4 linked regions of the Niveibacterium microcysteis genome follow. The main gene of each other region encodes a partner of the protein of the gene in region 2 in a complex. Links are inferred from orthologs where the notes say so. Each region holds a gene or a part of one and is shown on either strand. Other genes may lie near its edges. The genes, in order: accC, accD, accB and JY500_RS15755.

What was found.
Region 1: the proteins of accD (region 2) and accC are in contact, whole or in part, in a solved structure (PDB 8UXZ), measured with the Escherichia coli proteins. The link is inferred for Niveibacterium microcysteis from one-to-one orthologs.
Region 3: the proteins of accD (region 2) and accB are in contact, whole or in part, in a solved structure (PDB 8UXZ), measured with the Escherichia coli proteins. The link is inferred for Niveibacterium microcysteis from one-to-one orthologs.
Region 4: the proteins of accD (region 2) and JY500_RS15755 are in contact, whole or in part, in a solved structure (PDB 8UXZ), measured with the Escherichia coli proteins. The link is inferred for Niveibacterium microcysteis from one-to-one orthologs.

The regions. Positions count from the first base shown.
Region 1 is NZ_CP071060.1:610,681-614,269, reverse strand. Bases 1-2,979 are described here. They hold accC (acetyl-CoA carboxylase biotin carboxylase subunit), read left to right. Parts: upstream 1-806; coding sequence 807-2,153; downstream 2,154-2,979. Other genes in these bases: prmA (50S ribosomal protein L11 methyltransferase), read left to right, coding at 2,165-2,979; accB (acetyl-CoA carboxylase biotin carboxyl carrier protein), read left to right, coding at 294-746; aroQ (type II 3-dehydroquinate dehydratase), read left to right, coding at 1-235. In the rest of the region: more of prmA, read left to right, coding at 2,980-3,049; JY500_RS02790 (DUF3426 domain-containing protein), read left to right, coding at 3,049-3,589. UniProt on the Escherichia coli protein: This protein is a component of the acetyl coenzyme A carboxylase complex; first, biotin carboxylase catalyzes the carboxylation of the carrier protein and then the transcarboxylase transfers the carboxyl group to form malonyl-CoA.
Region 2 is NZ_CP071060.1:2,853,794-2,857,403, reverse strand. Bases 611-3,610 are described here. They hold accD (acetyl-CoA carboxylase, carboxyltransferase subunit beta), read left to right. Parts: upstream 611-1,678; coding sequence 1,679-2,542; downstream 2,543-3,610. Other genes in these bases: folC (bifunctional tetrahydrofolate synthase/dihydrofolate synthase), read left to right, coding at 2,561-3,610; trpA (tryptophan synthase subunit alpha), read left to right, coding at 864-1,682; trpB (tryptophan synthase subunit beta), read left to right, coding at 611-824. In the rest of the region: more of trpB, read left to right, coding at 1-610.
Region 3 is NZ_CP071060.1:612,251-615,579, forward strand. Bases 1-2,719 are described here. They hold accB (acetyl-CoA carboxylase biotin carboxyl carrier protein), read right to left. Parts: upstream 1,727-2,719; coding sequence 1,274-1,726; downstream 1-1,273. Other genes in these bases: accC (acetyl-CoA carboxylase biotin carboxylase subunit), read right to left, coding at 1-1,213; aroQ (type II 3-dehydroquinate dehydratase), read right to left, coding at 1,785-2,276; JY500_RS02815 (peroxiredoxin family protein), read right to left, coding at 2,418-2,719. Also shown: more of JY500_RS02815, read right to left, coding at 2,720-2,975; JY500_RS02820 (hypothetical protein), read right to left, coding at 2,972-3,329. UniProt on the Escherichia coli protein: This protein is a component of the acetyl coenzyme A carboxylase complex; first, biotin carboxylase catalyzes the carboxylation of the carrier protein and then the transcarboxylase transfers the carboxyl group to form malonyl-CoA.
Region 4 is NZ_CP071060.1:3,466,484-3,469,889, reverse strand. Bases 405-3,200 are described here. They hold JY500_RS15755 (acetyl-CoA carboxylase carboxyltransferase subunit alpha), read right to left. Parts: upstream 2,389-3,200; coding sequence 1,420-2,388; downstream 405-1,419. Other genes in these bases: JY500_RS15750 (cytochrome P450 family protein), read right to left, coding at 2,480-3,200; tilS (tRNA lysidine(34) synthetase TilS), read right to left, coding at 405-1,427. Also shown: more of tilS, read right to left, coding at 87-404; more of JY500_RS15750, read right to left, coding at 3,201-3,406. UniProt on the Escherichia coli protein: Component of the acetyl coenzyme A carboxylase (ACC) complex. First, biotin carboxylase catalyzes the carboxylation of biotin on its carrier protein (BCCP) and then the CO(2) group is transferred by the carboxyltransferase to acetyl-CoA to form malonyl-CoA.

The sequences.
Region 1 (3,589 bases), 2.2 Mb from region 2 along the record:
CTTCATCCTGATCAATCCGGGTGGTTACACCCACACCAGCGTCGCGTTGCGCGACGCTTTCTCCGCGGTGCAGATCCCGTTCATCGAGGTGCACCTGTCGAACATTCACGCCCGCGAGCCTTTCCGGCATCACTCCTATTTTTCGGAGATCGCGGTGGGCGTGATTTGCGGACTCGGCGCCCAGGGCTACGCGCTCGCGCTCGAGTACGCACTCAACCGCATTCGCGAAAACTAAGCCGTCACCGCCTCCCCAGACAAATGGCGGGCCGGCATCCACGTGAGGGAGCAATAAATTGGACCTGAGAAAACTCAAGAAGCTGATCGACCTCGTCCAGGAGTCAGGCATTTCTGAACTGGAAGTGACCGAGGGCGAAGAAAAAGTCCGCATCGCGAAGCATCTCGGCGCACCGAGTGGTGCCGCCCCGGCACAGTACTACGCGGCGCCGGCCCCGGTTGCCGCAGCACCGGCACCGGCCGCACCCGCCGCGCCGGCAGAAGCCGCGCAGCCGGACGGCCATGTCGTCAAGTCACCGATGGTCGGCACCTTCTATCGGACCTCGGCCCCCGGAGCGAAACCCTTCGTCGAGCTCGGTCAGTCGGTTTCGAGCGGCGACACGCTGTGCATCATCGAGGCGATGAAACTGATGAACGAGATCGAGTCCGATGCAACGGGCACGATCAAGGCGATCCTGGTCGAAAACGGCCAGCCGGTCGAATACGGCCAGCCGCTGTTCGTGATCGGTTAAGGGTTCGGGCGCGAGCCCTTCCCCCTACCGACCCTATTCACCTTTCACGGACACTGCCTCATGTTTGAAAAAGTCCTGATTGCCAACCGGGGCGAGATCGCGCTGCGCGTGTTGCGCGCCTGCCGCGAGCTTGGCATCCGCACGGTTGCAGTGCACTCCGAGGCCGACATCTCGGCCAAGTACGTCAAGCTGGCCGATGAGTCGGTCTGCATTGGCCCGGCCGCCTCGGCGCAGAGCTATCTGAACGTGCCGGCGATCATCGCCGCCGCGGAAGTGACCGACGCCGAAGCAATTCACCCGGGTTACGGCTTCCTGTCGGAAAACGCCGATTTCGCTGAGCGCGTCGAAAAATCCGGCTTCGTGTTCATCGGTCCGCGCCCCGACACCATCCGCCTGATGGGCGACAAGGTTTCGGCCAAGCAGGCGATGATCGAAGCAGGCGTGCCTTGCGTGCCCGGTTCGGGCGGCGCACTGCCGGACGACCCGAAGGAAATCACCAAGATCGCCCGCGCGATCGGCTTCCCGGTCATCATCAAGGCGGCCGGTGGTGGCGGTGGCCGCGGCATGCGCGTGGTGCATACAGAAGGCGCGCTGATCCAGTCGGTTACGATGACCCGTACCGAAGCACAGGCGGCCTTCAGCAACCCGACCGTCTACATGGAAAAGTATCTGGAGAATCCGCGCCACGTGGAGATCCAGATCCTCGCCGATCAGCACGGCAATGCGATCTACCTTGGCGAGCGCGATTGCTCGATGCAGCGCCGCCACCAGAAGGTGATCGAAGAAGCGCCTGCGCCCGGCATCGATCGCAAGCTGATCGAAAAGGTCGGCAAGAGCTGTGTCGACGCCTGCAAGCGCATCGGCTATCGCGGCGCCGGCACCTTCGAGTTCCTGTACGAGAACGGCGAGTTCTTCTTCATCGAGATGAACACCCGCGTTCAGGTGGAGCACCCGGTGACCGAGATGATCACCGGCATCGACATCGTGCAGGAGCAGATCCGCGTCGCATTTGGCGAGAAGCTGCGCTATACGCAGAAGGACGTCGTACTGCGCGGTCACGCGATGGAGTGCCGCATCAACGCCGAAGACCCGTTCAAGTTCACGCCGTCTCCCGGCAAGATCACCAACTGGCACACGCCGGGCGGCCCCGGTATCCGCGTGGACTCGCATGTGTACAACGGCTACACGATCCCGCCGAACTACGATTCGATGATCGGCAAGGTGATTTCGTACGGCGACACACGCGAGCAGGCAATCCGCCGGTTGCGCATCGCGCTGTCCGAGATGCTGGTCGAAGGCATCAAGACCAACATTCCGCTGCACCAGGAACTGCTGCATGACGGCAACTTCATGCGCGGCGGCACCAGCATTCACTATCTCGAAGCGAAGCTGGCGAAGAAAGACTGAGGAACACGACGATGTGGCTGCAGGTTGCCGTTCAGGCGGATGAAGCGCATGCGGAAACGCTTTCCGAAGCGCTGATGGACGCGGGAGCGTTGTCGGTGTCGATCGATGACGCCGATGCCGGCACGCCTGACGAGGTGCCGCAGTTCGGCGAGCCGGGCCATCCGGCCCAGCCCTTGTGGCAACACAGCCGCGTCGTCGCGTTGTTCGATCGTGATGTCGAGCTGGCGGTAGCGCTCGCCGAAGCGGCGGCGCAGGCCGGCCTCGATGCGGTACCGCCATTCACCGTCGAAGAGGTCGCCGAACAAGACTGGGTGCGTCTGACGCAAAGCCAGTTCGATCCGATCGAGATCGATCCCCGCCTGTGGATCGTGCCGTCGTGGCATGTGGCACCGAACCCTGACGCGATCAACATCGAGATGGATCCGGGCCTCGCATTCGGCACCGGCTCGCACCCGACCACCCGACTGTGCCTGCAGTGGGTGCTCGACAACATTCCCGCCGGCTGCAGCGTGCTCGACTACGGCTGCGGCTCCGGCATCCTCGCGATCGCGGCGGCCAAGGTCGGCGCGGGCAAGGTTGTCGGCATCGACATCGACGAACGCGCGCTCGAAAGCACGCGCGACAACGCCGAGCGCAACGGCGTGTCGATCGAGGTGGTGCATAGCGGCACACCGGTTACGGCCCGCTACGACCGCGTGATCGCGAACATTCTGACCAACCCGCTGTGCGTGCTCGCCCCCGCCATTGCGGCCTGTGTCGCAGACGGCGGCAAGCTGGTGCTCTCCGGCGTGCTGGAACCACAAGCCGAGCAGGTCATCGCCGCATACGCCCCCTACATCGCGCTCAAAGTCGGCGCGACACATGAGGGCTGGGTGCGCCTGGAGGGTCAGCGCTAATGCTGATGACGCGCTGCCCGCACTGCGGCACCGCGTTCCGGGTCAAACCCGAGCAGCTCCGCGCGCGCGGCGGGCGGGTGCGCTGCGGCCACTGCCAAGCCCCCTTCTCTGCGCTCGAATCCCTGATCGATTCGCCGCCGGCGCCGCAAGGCACCGAGGATGCGAACACCGAAGCGGCGGTCACGACCTCGCCCGCGACGCCCGCGAGTACACCTGCACCTGCACCTGCACCTGCACCTGCACCTGCACCTGCACCTGCCAGCGTGACGCCGTCGCCCGCGGTTGTGACAACGCCTCCGCGCGTCGCCGCGCCAGTCGAGCCGCCGAAAGCGCCACTCGCGGTGAACTCGGCACTCGCCACACATCGCACCAGTTCCTGGGCCGGCACCTCGGCCACCGAGATCGTTCCGCCGATGCCGGAGCTCGATCCCGCCGCGCCGCGACGCAGCAGCTACGAGCTCGATTTCGACCTCGATGCCGACGTGCCCGCGACCGCCACGCCGGCCCCCGTTGCGCCACCCGCCACGGCCGACTTCATCC
Region 2 (3,610 bases):
CCGTCGCAGCGCGCTATGGGATGGAGTGCTTCGTCTACATGGGCTCGGAAGACGTTAAGCGCCAGGCTGCCAACGTCTACCGGATGAAGCTGCTGGGTGCCACCGTGATTCCGGTGGAGTCGGGCTCAAAGACGCTTAAGGATGCGATGAACGAGGCAATGCGTGACTGGGTCACGAACGTTGCCGACACGTTCTACATTATTGGTACCGTAGCGGGCCCACACCCCTACCCGATGATGGTCCGCGACTTCCAGTCGATTATCGGCCGCGAGGCTATCGACCAGATGCAGGAAGACTTCGGACGCCAGCCGGATGCGGTCATCGCTTGCGTTGGCGGTGGTTCGAACGCGATGGGCATTTTCCATCCTTACATTCCGCATCCATCGGTGAAGCTGATCGGTGTAGAGGCCGCCGGTGATGGCATCGAAACCGGCCGTCACGCTGCGTCGCTATCGGCGGGTACCCCGGGTGTTTTGCACGGCAACCGCACCTACCTGCTGCAGGATCCGAACGGCCAGATCATCGAAACGCATTCGATTTCGGCGGGACTGGATTATCCAGGCGTTGGCCCGGAGCACGCGTGGCTCAAGGATACGACCCGCGCCGAATATGTCGGTGTTACCGATGCCGAAGCCCTGCACGCCTTCCACACGCTGTGCCGCATGGAAGGCATCATCCCGGCGCTGGAATCGTCCCATGCAATCGCCCATGCAATGCGGCTTGCGCCGACGCTGCCGAAGGAAAAGCTCCTGCTGGTGAACCTCTCGGGTCGCGGTGACAAGGATATGCATACCGTCGCCGAGAAGTCCGGCATCAAATTCTGATGCGCTTGCCCACACATTGAAGCCTTCGATACCTACAGCATGTCCAGAATAAAGACCGTCTTTGACCGACTCGGTGCAGAGCAGCGCACCGCGCTGATCCCCTACATTGCCGCGGGGGATCCCTCGCCCGCGGAGACGCTTCCCTTGATGCATGCCCTGGTTGCCGGCGGCGCCGACGTGATTGAGCTTGGGGTGCCGTTTTCCGATCCGATGGCTGATGGGCCCACGATTCAGCGTGCCGCGGAGCGCGCACTGAAACACGGCGTTTCGCTGCGTGATGTGCTCGCGACGGTAAAGGCCTTCCGCACGACTGACACAGCCACGCCCGTGGTGCTGATGGGCTATGCCAATCCGATCGAAGCGATGGGTGTCGAGCGATTCGTAGCGGCAGCGGCTGAGGCCGGGGTCGATGGCGTGCTGGTCGTCGACTATCCTCCCGAGGAGGCGACGGACTTTGCAAACACGCTCAAGGCCGCAGGCCTGGATCCGATCTTCCTGCTTGCCCCGACCTCGACCGACGCGCGCATGGCCGGTGTTGCGAACATCGGCAGCGGATACGCTTACTACGTCTCCCTCAAGGGCGTTACCGGCGCTGGCCATCTGGATATTGGGGATGTCGTGTCGCGTATTCCCAATCTGAAGGCGCGCTTGGGAATGCCGGTAGGTGTTGGTTTCGGCATCCGCGATGCGGCTTCTGCCCGCGCGATCGGTGCGGTGGCCGATGCAGTCGTGATTGGTAGTCGTGTGATTGAAGAAATCGAACGCGCACCCGCGGGTGAAGCCCCCCAACGTGTGCGAGCGTTCCTGTCGGAAATTCGCTTGGCACTCGATGAACCTGTCGTGGAGTCCGCCCGATGAGCTGGTTGAACAAGCTGCTTCCTCCCAAGATCAAGCGCGACGCGCCGTCTCGCAAGTCGATTCCTGAAGGCCTGTGGAGCAAGTGCGAGGTCTGCGAGGCGGTCCTGTACCGCTCCGACCTCGAAGGCAATCAGCATGTCTGCCCGAAGTGCGGGCACCACAAGCGTTTGCGTGCACGCGCACGTCTGGATCTTCTGCTCGATCCGGACGCACGGTTTGAGATTGGCGCAGAGGTCGTGCCGGTCGATCCGCTTAAGTTCAAGGACAGCAAGCGTTATCCTGATCGCTTGTCGGCAGCGAACGATGAGACGGGCGAGGGCGATGCCCTTGTCGTCATGCAAGGGGCGATCAAGAGCGTGCCTTGCGTTGTCGCCGTCTTCGAGTTCGATTTCATGGGCGGCTCGATGGGCTCTGTGGTGGGCGAGCGCTTTGTGCGTGGCGTGACCGCTGCGCTTGAGCAGGGTGTGCCTTTCATCTGCTTCACCGCCTCGGGCGGTGCGCGGATGCAGGAGGGGCTTTTCTCGCTGATGCAGATGGCTAAGACGACTGCGTCACTCACCCGACTGTCTGAACGCCAGCTGCCGTTCATCACCGTGCTCACCGACCCGACGATGGGCGGCGTTTCGGCCAGCTTTGCCTTTGTTGGTGACGTCGTGATTGGCGAGCCGGGAGCCCTGATCGGCTTTGCCGGGCCGCGCGTGATCGAGCAAACGGTGCGCGAGAAGTTGCCGGAAGGCTTCCAGCGTTCTGAGTTCCTGCTCGAGAAGGGCGCGATCGACATGATTGTGGATCGCCGTGCCTTGCGCGACGAATTGGCCGATCTGCTGTCGTTGCTGACGCGTCAAAGCGCACCGAACTAAGAGCCGCATTCCTTCGCGATGGTATCGAAGTCCCTGTCGGACTGGCTCGACTATGCCGAGCGCCAGCACGTCAATGCAATCGAGCTCGGTCTGGATCGTGTCAGGGCGGTCGCCGCTGCCCTCGGCGTGCGGCAAACCTGTCCGGTCATCCTGGTAGGTGGCACGAACGGAAAGGGCTCAACCTGCGCGATGCTGGAGGCTATCCTCCGCGCTGCCGGCTATCGCGTCGGTTTGTATACGTCCCCACATCTGGTTCGATACACCGAGCGCATCCGGATCAACGGCGCCGAGGTCTCAGAGGAGGCGCTGTGCGAGGCCTTTGCCGAAATCGACAGCGCGCGCGGTGAGACGCCGCTTACCTACTTCGAGATCGGGACCCTTGCTGCATGGCAGGTTTTCAGCAAGTCCTCGCTCGATGTAATCATTCTTGAAGTCGGCATGGGCGGCCGCCTGGATGCGGTCAACGTGTTCGAGCCGGACTGTTCGATCGTGACCGGCGTGGCGATTGATCACACCGACTTCCTCGGCACAACGCGCGAACAGATCGGTTACGAGAAGGCTGGCATTTTTCGCCCAGCTCGGCCGGCCATTTGCTCCGATCCGAATCCGCCGGAGTCCCTCGTCAAACACGCGCGCTTGATCGGAGCCGATCTGCGACTGATCGGCCGTGATTTCTCGTACAAGGGTGATCGGCAGCAATGGAGTTTTGTCGGGCGGTCGATGAATCGCAACTCGCTGGCCTACCCCGCCCTGAGGGGGGCCAACCAGCTGCTCAATGCGTCGGCGGTGCTGGCAGCGCTCGAGACGCTCGCGGACCGTTTGCCGGTTTCAATGCAGGCTGTTCGCGAAGGCCTGCTGCATGTGGAGCTGACAGGGCGATTCCAGGTTCTGCCGGGGCGACCGACCGTGATTCTTGATGTCGCCCACAATCCACAGTCGATCGGCGTGTTGGCGGAGAACATCTCCAATCTCGGCTACGCGCCTGAGACCTATGCGGTTGTGGGGATGTTGTCGGACAAGGATGTGGTCGGTTCGATCTCCTTGATCGCCCGTCGCGTCGATCACTGG
Region 3 (3,329 bases), 2.2 Mb from region 2 along the record:
CGATGCGCAACCGGCGGATTGCCTGCTCGCGTGTGTCGCCGTACGAAATCACCTTGCCGATCATCGAATCGTAGTTCGGCGGGATCGTGTAGCCGTTGTACACATGCGAGTCCACGCGGATACCGGGGCCGCCCGGCGTGTGCCAGTTGGTGATCTTGCCGGGAGACGGCGTGAACTTGAACGGGTCTTCGGCGTTGATGCGGCACTCCATCGCGTGACCGCGCAGTACGACGTCCTTCTGCGTATAGCGCAGCTTCTCGCCAAATGCGACGCGGATCTGCTCCTGCACGATGTCGATGCCGGTGATCATCTCGGTCACCGGGTGCTCCACCTGAACGCGGGTGTTCATCTCGATGAAGAAGAACTCGCCGTTCTCGTACAGGAACTCGAAGGTGCCGGCGCCGCGATAGCCGATGCGCTTGCAGGCGTCGACACAGCTCTTGCCGACCTTTTCGATCAGCTTGCGATCGATGCCGGGCGCAGGCGCTTCTTCGATCACCTTCTGGTGGCGGCGCTGCATCGAGCAATCGCGCTCGCCAAGGTAGATCGCATTGCCGTGCTGATCGGCGAGGATCTGGATCTCCACGTGGCGCGGATTCTCCAGATACTTTTCCATGTAGACGGTCGGGTTGCTGAAGGCCGCCTGTGCTTCGGTACGGGTCATCGTAACCGACTGGATCAGCGCGCCTTCTGTATGCACCACGCGCATGCCGCGGCCACCGCCACCACCGGCCGCCTTGATGATGACCGGGAAGCCGATCGCGCGGGCGATCTTGGTGATTTCCTTCGGGTCGTCCGGCAGTGCGCCGCCCGAACCGGGCACGCAAGGCACGCCTGCTTCGATCATCGCCTGCTTGGCCGAAACCTTGTCGCCCATCAGGCGGATGGTGTCGGGGCGCGGACCGATGAACACGAAGCCGGATTTTTCGACGCGCTCAGCGAAATCGGCGTTTTCCGACAGGAAGCCGTAACCCGGGTGAATTGCTTCGGCGTCGGTCACTTCCGCGGCGGCGATGATCGCCGGCACGTTCAGATAGCTCTGCGCCGAGGCGGCCGGGCCAATGCAGACCGACTCATCGGCCAGCTTGACGTACTTGGCCGAGATGTCGGCCTCGGAGTGCACTGCAACCGTGCGGATGCCAAGCTCGCGGCAGGCGCGCAACACGCGCAGCGCGATCTCGCCCCGGTTGGCAATCAGGACTTTTTCAAACATGAGGCAGTGTCCGTGAAAGGTGAATAGGGTCGGTAGGGGGAAGGGCTCGCGCCCGAACCCTTAACCGATCACGAACAGCGGCTGGCCGTATTCGACCGGCTGGCCGTTTTCGACCAGGATCGCCTTGATCGTGCCCGTTGCATCGGACTCGATCTCGTTCATCAGTTTCATCGCCTCGATGATGCACAGCGTGTCGCCGCTCGAAACCGACTGACCGAGCTCGACGAAGGGTTTCGCTCCGGGGGCCGAGGTCCGATAGAAGGTGCCGACCATCGGTGACTTGACGACATGGCCGTCCGGCTGCGCGGCTTCTGCCGGCGCGGCGGGTGCGGCCGGTGCCGGTGCTGCGGCAACCGGGGCCGGCGCCGCGTAGTACTGTGCCGGGGCGGCACCACTCGGTGCGCCGAGATGCTTCGCGATGCGGACTTTTTCTTCGCCCTCGGTCACTTCCAGTTCAGAAATGCCTGACTCCTGGACGAGGTCGATCAGCTTCTTGAGTTTTCTCAGGTCCAATTTATTGCTCCCTCACGTGGATGCCGGCCCGCCATTTGTCTGGGGAGGCGGTGACGGCTTAGTTTTCGCGAATGCGGTTGAGTGCGTACTCGAGCGCGAGCGCGTAGCCCTGGGCGCCGAGTCCGCAAATCACGCCCACCGCGATCTCCGAAAAATAGGAGTGATGCCGGAAAGGCTCGCGGGCGTGAATGTTCGACAGGTGCACCTCGATGAACGGGATCTGCACCGCGGAGAAAGCGTCGCGCAACGCGACGCTGGTGTGGGTGTAACCACCCGGATTGATCAGGATGAAGTCGATCCCTTCGCTGCGCGCAGCTTGTACACGGTCGATCAGCTCGCCTTCGTGATTGCTCTGGAAGGATTCGAGCAGCACGCCATCGGCACGCGAGCGCGCCGAGAGCATGTCGTGGATGTCCGCCAGCGTCGTGCGGCCGTACACCTCCGGCTCGCGCGTGCCGAGCAGGTTCAGGTTCGGCCCGTGCAGCACGAGGATGCGGCGCTGCGGCGGTGCAGCAGAAGTGCGCTTCGATTTGCGATTGGAGGTCGCCATAACCGACAAGTTTGCCGGAAATCGACGAAGATGACTACCGTCGAGGCAGGAACCGACGAAAATAGTCGGCCAGCCTCATGCGGCGAGTTCGCTGCACGATGCCACTCGATGCCGCACTTTGCAAGCGCGGCGGCCGCCAGATCAACGCGGGGCGAGTTCCTGCAGCAGTTTCTCCAGCGCATCGTCCTTGAATGCACCGAGCTTGGTTTGTGCAACGCGGCCGTCTGGCCCGATCACGACTGAAAACGGAAGTCCTTGCGCTGCGTTGCCGAGCGCGACGGTGAGGTCGACCAGTTCCGCGCCGCCGACCAGCAGCGGGAACGCAAGCTTGTTCGTGACTGCATAGTTGTGAATCGCGTCGGCTTCGTCGATGCCGATGCCAACGATTTGCACACCCTTGTCCGCCCATTTGCGTTGCGCCGCATCCAGCAAGGGCATTTCCTTGCGGCAGGGTGGGCACCAGGTCGCCCAGAAGTTGATGACGAGCACTTTGCCCTGCCATTGCTGGAGGGCCTGAGGTCGGCCGTCCGAGTCGGGCAGTTGCAATGCCATCAGCTGCCGGAGTGCGCTGTCGCTGATTTTCGGTGCGGGTGTTGCTTGGTCGACATGGCGCTGGGTGCGCCAGCCCGCGTAGCCGGCAATGGCGGATACACCGATGATCAGCGCCGCTGCGAGGGCGCGTCGAGTGGTGGGGTTCATTCTTCGCGCTGTGCCGGTGAAGTGAGCAGGGCTTCCACTGCGGGCAGCTTGGCGCGGTCCGAACCGTTGCGGCGCGGAATGCGTTCCGCCAGCGGGCCGAACACGCAGAGCTTGACCGGCACTTCGTCCCATTCAAACGCGAGGATCGCCTCGGGCGACTCCGGGCCTGGCCGGCGCACTTCGCGGTGTTCATAGTCGAGCGCCTGGTTCAGCAGGAAGATCTCGACTTCCTTGGCGCTGTCGGCGAACAGGTCGATTTCGACTTCCGAGAATCCATTCGCCGAGCCGTCGAGCACCGCGCCGGTCAGGGCGGGGCGCCAGGGGGCGAGCAGCCGCATGACCTCGCAGGCGGTT
Region 4 (3,406 bases), 610 kb from region 2 along the record:
GTAGTCGTATTGGACCGGCGGGGGCCGGAAAACCTTGAATGATAGACGGGTAGCGATGCCCTGACAGCCTCAGCCTTCCCGCCGAATCAGAATTTTGCGTTGGGGCGGCGAATCGTGATGTGCCATCCGTCACTGCCGCGCAGACCGGCGTCCCATATTTCACCCCAACCGACCACTTGGCCCGCTTGGCGGAACACCGGCAAGGCTGTGCGCCACCATGGCGGCACGCCCGCGTCGCGGCCCAGGGTTTTCAGGTCGCGCGCCGGGCGCGCTGCGTGCGGCCGCAGACGTTCGCCGCCACGGCGCGCCGAGAGCGTCAGGTCGCCGGGTGTCAGCTGTAGGCCCGCCGTGCTCGTTTGCTCGAAGTGCAACTCGACGCAACCCCAATGCAGCAGCGCCTCACCCTGCCAGACGCAATCCGGGCCGGCATGGGGTACGGGCGCGCGCTCGAACCAGACGTCATCGTCTTCGACACACAATGCCCAGGCGCCAAAACCGGCACGCCAGGGGCTCGTTGCGCAGCGCAACTGGCGCAGCGCTTCGGTGAGTTGATCGGTGTCGGGGGCTGCGTAACCCTGTGCGGCAAGCCGCGCGCGCAGCAGGTTGCGCAGGCGCGCATCGCTCAGGGAGAGCAGAGCCGCGCGCGATGCGCCGCGAGTGCTTGCAACATGCGCGTGGTCGATGGCGGCGAGTTCGTCGAGCAGGCCGGCAGCTTCATCGAAATGCCCCGCCGCCCGCGCGAGTGCCGCCTCGGCTCCGGGAAAGCGGGTGCTCAGCGGGGCGAGGAGTGCATGGCGGATGAAATTGCGGCTGAAGTGCGTGTCGGCGTTGCTCGGGTCTTCAATCCAGCAGAGTTGCTCCGCTTGCGCCCAGGCGAGCAGTTCGGAACGCGGGGTGTCGAGCAGCGGACGCAGAAGGCCGGGCGGGCCGCCGCGCTGATCCGCTTCGCGCATCGCGGCGGCGCCGTGTACGCCTGAGCCGCGGCTCAGGCGGTGCAGCAGGGTCTCGGCTTGGTCGCCGCGATGGTGTGCTAGCACCAGCCAGTCGCCGCCGAGTTCGCGCAGCGCGGCGTGGCGGGCTGCGCGGGCTGCGGCCTCGATGCCGATGCCCTGTGTGGTATCGACCTTGACTCGCAGGGTCGTCAGCGGCACGCCCAGCCTGTCGCAAACGTCGCCGCAGTGCGCGGCCCATGCGTCGGCGCTGGCTTGCAGGCCGTGATGCACATGGGCGGCGCGCAGCGTGAGCCCGAGCGTGGGCGCCCAGCGTGCGAGCAGATGCAGCAGTACGGTGGAATCAAGCCCGCCACTGAATGCGGCGGTGAGGGTTTGGCCGGGCTGTGTAAGCCGGGCCAGGCGCAAGCGAAAGTGTTCGACAAGCGGCACGGCGCCCGGAGTGCCGGGCGCCTTTGGCCGCTCTGGATCAGGCAACCGCCTGCTCCTTGAAGCGGCCGTAGCTCATGATCTTCTGGTAACGCTGTTCCAGCAGTTCATTGGTCGGCAGGTCAGCGACTTGGCGCAGTGCATCGGCCAGCGCGCGCTTGAGGCTCTGCGCCATGGCGCGGTGGTCGCGGTGGGCGCCGCCGACCGGCTCGTTGACGACCTTGTCGATCAGGCCGAGCGACTTGAGGCGCGACGCGGTGATACCCATGGTCTCGGCGGCGTCGGGCGCCTTGTCGGCGCTCTTCCAAAGAATCGACGCACAACCCTCGGGCGAGATCACCGAGTAGGTCGAGTACTGCAGCATCAACAACTGGTCGCCCACTGCGATGGCCAGCGCACCGCCCGAGCCACCTTCACCGATGATGGTGGCAATCAGCGGCACCTTCAGCTCGGCCATCACATAGAGGTTTCGGCCGATCGCCTCGGACTGGCCGCGCTCTTCCGCGTCGATGCCAGGGTAAGCGCCGGGGGTGTCGACGAAGGTGAAGATCGGCAGGCCGAACTTTTCGGCGAGCCGCATCAGGCGCTCCGCCTTGCGGTAGCCCTCGGGGCGCGGCATGCCGAAGTTGCGCAGGATCTTTTCCTTGGTGTCGCGCCCCTTCTGGTGGCCGATCACCATGCACGGCGTGCCATTGAAGCGTGCCATGCCGCCGACGATTGCCTTGTCATCGGCAAAGTTGCGATCGCCGTGCAATTCCTTGAAGTCGGTGAACAGGTGCTGCACGTAATCCAGCGTGTAGGGGCGCTGGGGGTGGCGCGCGACCATCGCGATCTGCCAGGGCGTGAGCTTGGCGTAGATGTCCTTGGTCAGCGCTTGGCGCTTGACTTCAAGGCGGGCGATTTCCTCGGAGATGTCCACCGCGGAGTCGTCCTGTACGAAGCGCAACTCTTCGATCTTGGTTTCAAGCTCCGCGATCGGTTGCTCGAAGTCGAGGGCAGTGATTTTCATGCCATACCGCTTTTTGAAAGGTGGGCGATTGTACCCGATGGGCTCGCAGGGATATTCCGTTGCTGCTGAAGCAGTTGATTTGGTGCCGCTTTCAGGAGGCGGCCACCTGGTAGCTGCGGATTTCGTGGTCGGCGCCGCGTTCGATCAGCTCGCCGGGCAGCAGCTTGAGGGCCTTGTTCTGCCCCAGCAGGAAGAGTGGCGCGCCCGGCCGTACGCCGGGCAGGGGCACCGCAAGGCGGATCGTGGCGTCGCGGTGCAGGGGGTCGAGCAACAGCACCCGCACGTTTTGCGCGCCATCGTCGGCATGTGCAGCCATCGGATGCCAGGAAATGACTTCGACGCCGACGTGCAGCGTGTTGTCCGACAAATGCTGCATCCGCCGGACGATACCGGCGAGCCAGCGCGTGCCGTCGTGCGAGTGCAGGCCGAGCAGCGCGCCGACGCGCAGGCGGCTGCGTTCGTCGACCGGCAAGGTCAGGCCGATGCCGTGCAGGCTGGCGTCGCGCTGTTCCCACAGGCTCATCTGAGCGCTGGCCTTGCCCGACAGAAGTTCAGCGAGCGGTTCGAGGCCCTCGATCACATGCAGCTGGCCCGGCAGGGCGTGGCGCCGATGGCGCCGCACAGGCGGCTCTTCCGACCAGTGGCGGGCAAAGTGGCGCAGCAAGGGGCCGAGGTGCGGCGCGTCATCCGGTTCGACGCCGAGGGCCGGCGGCAGCGTACCGCCGCGCACCATCAGCTCCATTTCGAACAGCGCGTCGAGTGTTGAGCCGCCGCTGAAGTAGCGCACAGTCGGGCTTGCTTGCGGCTGCCGAGCCATCCGCACCGGGCTTTGTGCCAGCGCCGGGTCCACCCAGAAGACGCTGTCGCGCTCGGGTGTTTCGGTCAGGCGAAGCGTGCCCAGCACGTAGTGGATTACGTGGCCGGCGAGCAGGATCTGGCGCTCGTCCAGTTCGTCCATCGCGGCGGTGGCAAAGGCAACCGTGCGCAGGTACTCGCGTGCCGTGGTTGTTTCGGTTTG